DNA from 2 places in the Turicibacter sanguinis genome. Region 1 is predicted to be linked to the other one. Evidence: predicted binding sites of a transcription regulator. Region 1 holds the regulator's gene; the other holds the start of a gene.
What was found. Region 1 encodes Rex, which represses fermentation and respiration genes when NADH is low (regulators of the CRP and FNR family bind a similar motif). Its sites were predicted from a motif close to GTGAANNNNTTCAC; they were not measured.
Positions count from the first base shown of each region.

Region 2: a site for Rex is predicted at 1,949-1,962, ahead of adhE (bifunctional acetaldehyde-CoA/alcohol dehydrogenase). Genes of this name have one in related genera too.

Region 1 is NZ_CP053187.1:1,341,754-1,345,163, forward strand. Features, by position in the region: gene HLK68_RS06595 (ABC-F family ATP-binding cassette domain-containing protein) at 1-1,320, opposite strand, end outside; gene HLK68_RS06600 (redox-sensing transcriptional repressor Rex) at 1,561-2,220, shown strand; gene HLK68_RS06605 (ECF transporter S component) at 2,552-3,175, shown strand; gene coaBC (bifunctional phosphopantothenoylcysteine decarboxylase/phosphopantothenate--cysteine ligase CoaBC) at 3,176-3,410, shown strand, end outside.
Region 2 is NZ_CP053187.1:2,016,338-2,019,747, forward strand. Features, by position in the region: gene HLK68_RS09690 (cysteine desulfurase family protein) at 1-495, shown strand, start outside; gene thiI (tRNA uracil 4-sulfurtransferase ThiI) at 492-1,721, shown strand; gene adhE (bifunctional acetaldehyde-CoA/alcohol dehydrogenase) at 1,983-3,410, shown strand, end outside.

The DNA.
Region 1 (3,410 bases):
AAAGACATCATCACCTGTAAATAAAAAGTTTCCAAGTAAGGTACGAATATCTTTTTCAAGTCGTCCAGGGAAACAATTCCAAACTTCATTTAAGACTGTATTGCTAGAGTTTAGGTTAGCCTGCTCTTGATCGAAATATCCCATATCTAAGCTTTTTCCATAATAGATATCTCCTTTAAGTGGGGGAAGGGTTTGTGCAACTGTTTTCAAAATAGTTGATTTTCCGATTCCATTAGGACCGATTAAAGCTACTCGATCAAGTCGATTAATTTGAAAGTTTAAATCGTCTGTAATCACCTGATTGTCGTACCCAACGCTTAAATTTTCTACTTTTAAAACGTCATTTCCACTGCGACGGTCAATTTCAAATGTGATTCCAATTGATTTATCGTTAATTTTAGGTATTTCAATACGTTCCATTTTCTCAAGTTTTTTACGTCGAGATTGGGCTTGCTTTGTCGTAGAGGCACGAACGATATTACGGCTAATGAAGTCTTCCATTTTTGAGATTTCTTTTTGTTGCTTTTCGTATTGTTTCATTAAAGAGCTATAAGCAACGGCTTTTTGGTCGATATAGTCTGAGTAATTTCCTTTGTATTTCGTACATTTTCTATATTCAATTTCATAAATAGTTGTAGCAATTTGGTCGATAAAGAAACGGTCGTGGGATACGATAACAACGGCGCCTGAATATTTTTTTAGGTATCCTTCTAACCATTCAATTGTATCAATATCTAAGTGGTTGGTTGGCTCATCGAGAATTAAGATATCTGGTTTTTGAAGTAGAAGTTTTGCTAACGCTAAGCGGGTTTTTTGTCCTCCACTTAAGTTTGAAATTTTTTGGTCAAAACCAATTTCATTGAATTTGAATCGATTTAAAATGTTATTAATTTCAGCTTCATAGGTGTAGCCACTCATTAATTCAAATTGGTGATTCATATTTTGGTATTGTTCGATAATTTTTAGGTAGGCTTCAGTTGTAGGATCAATTTCAGCCATTTTTAAACTTAATTCTTCTAATTGTTTCTTTAATTGAAGTGTTTTACTAAATACTTTTAACATTTCATTATAAATAGTATCGTCTGAATTAACATGGCTTGATTGTGCAAAATAACCAAGGATGACGCTTTGGGGTTTATGGATTTCACCTGAGTCAAAGTCAATTTCATCTGCAATCATTTTTAGTAGTGTTGATTTTCCAGCTCCATTACGTCCAACAACTGCTATGCGCTCACCCTTTTTGACTTCAAATTGGACGTTTTCAAGAATTGGCGTTCCTGAATAGAGTTTCGTCAATTTACTTGTTTGTAATAAAATCATGGTCTATCTCCTTTAAAAAGTTACGTTGTTTGAATTTAGTTTTTAAGGTTATGAGGTTATTAAAAACTCTGTGACTTTAATAATAAGTATAATGCTTAATCTCAAGATGTGCAACGGACACTAATGTAAATAAGGGACGATTTTTGAAGTAATTTAACATATAGACGTTTTATGCTCGTGACAGTATTCACATTGCATTATTTTCATGATATTATTTTAATATGGTAAAGGAGGTTTTTTATGCTATCAAATATTCCGAATGCAACAATAAAAAGATTAGCATTATACCGTCGCTGTTTCGTTGAATTAGATGAGATGGGGGTAAAACGAATTCAATCAAGCGAATTGAGCCAAAAAATTGGAATCGATTCAGCTACAATTCGTCGTGATTTTTCATATTTAGGTGAATTAGGACGCCAAGGTTATGGTTATGAAGTTAGAATTGTACTAGAAGCATTCAATAACTTGTTAAAAACAGAAGACGTTCAAAGCTGTGTTTTAATTGGGGTAGGTAACTTAGGACGTGCCTTATTAAAATATTTTAGTTCAGATAAATTCAAAAAACGCGTCTTCAGAACACCAGTTAACTTAGTTGCTGGGTTTGATACGGATGAGTCATTAGTGGGACAATGTATCGGCGATTTACCTTTATACCATTTAGATAGTTTAAAGGATTATATTGAGGAGCATAAAGTAACATATGTTATTTTAACGGTACCACCAACGGTAGCACAAGCTGTCGCTACATCATTAGAAGGATTGGGAATCAAAGGGATTTTAAACTTGTCATCAACAGTAATTAATGTGAGTGAAGAGATTACAGTTCATGAAGTTGATTTAAATATGGAACTAGAAACGTTATTCTTTTATGTATTCCAAAAAGAACAAGCGGGACGATAATTTATAAGGGATGTTATATGAGGGGGAAAAGCTTATAATCTTTAGGATTATAAGCTTTTTTATTGAATAAAAAGTGTCGAAATGACGCAAATTTTATAAGAATAAGGAGTTTTTATTATGTAAATGTAAGCGTCATAATTAATCTGTGGTTTATAATGGAAAAATCTTTTGTTTTGGTTGAAAAAAGGTTATAACCTAAGTATAATAAAAAGCGATGAGATGGGGAGAGTTGATGGTGATCATATAGACATCAATCAAATAATGACCATGGATTCAAATTTAAATTTCGATGCGTTGCATTCTTAGGAAGCGACAGTGGAGGAGAAGAAAAATGAATAGTACAAGAAAGAAAACAAAATTTTTAGTTTTACTGACAATGTTTTGTAGTATTGAGGTCGTTTTAATGTTTACACCACTTGGATTTATTCCACTTGGTCCAATTCGCGCGACAACATTGCATATTCCGGTTATTTTAGCGGGGATGTTACTTGGCGTTAAAGGTGGAGCAATAACTGGTTTAGTCTTTGGACTTGGAAGTGTGTTAATTAATACGATTACCCCAACGATTACATCGTTTGTATTTACTCCGTTTTATTCATTGGGTGAGTATCACGGGAATTTAATGAGTTTAGTCATCGCAATTGGCCCACGTGTATTACTTGGAGTCATGAGTGCATTGTTATATACTTGGTTTAAGAAACGAAATCATAATGTTGCAGGTAGTGCTGTTACGGCATTGGTCTGTACGATTATGCATAGTGTTTTAGTTTTAGGTATGATTTATTTATTCTTTGGTCCAAGCTATGCAGCGGCTAAAGGGGTAGATGTTTCAGAATTATTTGTGCTTTTAATGGGACTTATCACAACAAATAGTGTGTTAGAAGCAATTTTAGCCACTGTTGTAACGACACCATTAGTTAAGGTATTAGAGCCGATGATGAAGAAGGTGATGTAATTGAGCAAAAAGACGATTGTCTTAGGTGTCACGGGCGGTATTGCAGCATTTAAAAGTGCTCAGATTGCTAGTAATTTATATAAAAAGGGCTATGATGTCCATGTGATTATGACTAAAAATGCAACCGAGTTTATTCAGCCGTTAACATTTGAAACGTTAACTCATAATCGAGTATCAATTGATACGTTCGATCGTAATTTTGAGTATAATGTGAATCATATTTCATTGGCACAAC
Region 2 (3,410 bases), 670 kb from region 1:
AAACTTGTTCCTGAAATTACAGGTGGTCATCAAATGTATGGCCTTCGTTCAGGAACGATTAATGTAGCAGGGGCAGTAGCTTTAGCCAAAGCTTTGCGATTAGCGATTGAACCTTTAAATGCAAATTATAATCATGTTAAATCATTATATGACTATACAGTAAAAGAATTAAAAGCGATGGACGGAGTAACGGTAAATGACTGCTATCCTGAATTAACACCATACATTATTAATTTTGCTGTTGAGAATATTAAAGGGGAAACATTAGTTCATGCTTTAGAGGAACATGATGTTTATATCTCTGCTAAATCAGCTTGTTCGTCAAAGTCTGCTCAAGCATCAAGAATTTTACTAGCACTTGGAGTTAGTGAAGAGGTGGCTTTAGATAGCGTACGATTAAGCTTTGCTAATACGTCAACACTTGAAGAAGCGACACAATTCATAAATGCACTAAAACTTGTCGTTGTACAAATGAGGAAGGAAATGATGAAATGATTTATGACCGTATATTAGTTCGCTATGGTGAATTATCAATTAAAGGAAAGAATCGTAAGTATTTTAAAAATGCCTTACACCGTATTATCCGTCGTAAATGTCGTTCGTTAGAAAACATTACGTATGAAATCACACGTGATCGTTTCTATATTATTTTAAATGGAACGGCGCCAGAATTAGTGACAGAGCAATTAGATAAAGTATTTGGATTACAGTCATATAGCTTATGTGCTCGTTGTGAAAATGATATTGATGCTATGAAAGCATTAGCTTTAGAGATTATTAAAGAAATGCCACAAGTTCCTACAACATTTAAAGTCGAAACAAAGCGCGCTCAAAAACAATTTCCAATGACTTCAGGTGAAATTTCACGTGGAGTGGGAGCTCACTTATTAATTAATACTGAACATTTATCGGTAGATGTTCATCATCCAGATGTGACAGTATTTGTTGAGGTTCGTCGTGAAGGAACATTCATCATGGCAGAACATATTAAAGGATTAGGTGGATTCCCTGTTGGAATTAGTGGGAAAGGTCTTTTAATGATTTCTGGTGGAATTGATAGCCCAGTAGCGGGATATTTAATGCAAAAACGTGGAGTTGAAATTGAAGCGATTCACTTTGCATCACCACCGTATACATCAGTTCGATCAAAACAAAAAGTATTAGACTTAATGGAGAAAAATGCACATTATGCGCCAGTAGATGAAATTAACGTACACGTTGTTCCGTTTACTGAATTACAAACAGCTATTTATGAAAACATTCCAAATAGCTATACCATGACAGTTATGCGTCGTATGATGTATCGTATTGCTGAAGGAATCGCTAAAAAACGTGAAATTTTAGTTTTAGCAAATGGAGAAAGCTTAGGACAAGTTGCTTCACAAACTTTAGCAAGTATGTATGCCATCAATGCGGTTACGAATATGCCAATTATTCGTCCAGTTGCGACACTTGATAAAAATGAAATTATTGAGATTGCGAAACACATCGATACTTATGATATTTCAATTCGTCCATATGAGGACTGCTGTACGGTCTTTGTTCCGGAACATCCTGCAACAAACCCTTCATTAGAAAAATGTATTGAGTTTGAACAAAACTTTGATTTCGAATCATTAGTGCAAAAATGTATTGATGAAACAGAAATTATCACAGTACGTGCCGGAGAAATGATTGAGTTAGAAGATAATGCCGTTTGTGCATTAAATGATTTATTCTAAAAAAAAAGCTAAAAGAAGAAATTCTTTTAGCTTTTTTTATTTTCAGTTAATAAAGATCAGACTTTAAATGGTTTTTTTAGACTAATTTTTCAATAATATTCCATAAAAACAGTTACAAAAAGCGTTTTTTGAACTAAAAATTACTATTTTGTGAAATAATAAACGCTTTCACTACGTTTTCATTAGACAAATAATTCACAATGTAATATAATTACAACTGTAAGTAAGTGAATGTATTCACAATCTTGAGGAGGAGTCGGAATGACTAATAAAATTACAAATGTAGATGAATTAATGTCAACTCTTGAAACAGTACGCGCAGCACAAAGAGAATTTGCTAAATTTACGCAAGAGCAAGTAGATGAATTATTCTATAAAGCAGCAATGGCAATCAATAATTTACGTATTCCGTTAGCTCAAATGGCAGTTGAAGAAACTGGAATGGGATTAGTTGAAGATAAAGTGATTAAAAACCACTATGCTTCTGAATATATTTACAATAAATATCGTGATGAAAAAACTTGTGGAGTTTTATCTGAAGATTTATCATTCGGTATCCAAAAAGTTGCAGAACCTGTAGGAGTAATTGGGGCGGTTATTCCAACAACAAACCCAACATCAACTGCATGTTTCAAATGTTTAATGGCTATTAAAACTCGTAATGCAATCGTTATCTCTGCGCATCCACGTGCTAAAAACTGTACAAACTATACAGCAAAAGTAATTCGTGAAACAATCGAAGCAGCTGGAGCACCAAAAGGATTAATTGCATGGATTGACGAACCAAGTATCGAGTTAACAAATACAGTTATGAAAGAAGTAGATTTAATTTTAGCAACAGGTGGGCCAGGAATGGTTAAATCAGCTTATTCTTCAGGAACACCAGCAATCGGGGTAGGGGCAGGAAATACACCAGTTATTTTCCACAAAACATGTAATGTTCCAATGGCAGTTAACTCATTATTATTATCAAAAACATTTGATTATGGAGTAATCTGTGCGTCAGAACAATCAATCATCGTTGATGAATCAATTTATGAAAATGTTAAAGCTGAACTTAAAAAACGTGGAGCTTTATTATTAAATAAAAAACAATTAGATGCTGTTCGTGAAACAATCATTGTTAACGGAGCATTAAATGCTAAAATTGTAGGACAACCTGCATGGAAAATCGCTGAATTAGCAGGATTTGAAGTCCCTAAAGATACTAAAGTATTAGTAGGTGAAGTAACGGATACTTCATTAGAAGAGCCATTCGCTCATGAAAAATTATCAGTTGTATTAGCAATGTACAAATCAACTAACCATGAACAGGCAGTTGAAATGGCCTATACATTAGTAGAACACAGTGGATTAGGACATACATCAGCCATTTATGCAGATGAGTTACGTGCAGAAGCTGACATTCAAGCAATGGCATCTCGTATGCGTACAACAACATTCTTAATCAACCAACCAACTGCACACGGAGGAATTGGAGATTTATTCAACTTCGCTTTAGCACCATCATTAACATTAGGTTGCGGGTCTTGGGGAAATAACTCAGTATCAGAAAACGTTGGACCTAAACACTTAATTAATATTAAAACAATTGCTAAAAGGAGAGAGAATATGCTTTGGTTCAAAGTGCCTGCAAAAGTTTACTATAAATTTGGATGCTTACCAATCGCATTAGAAGATTTAAAATTT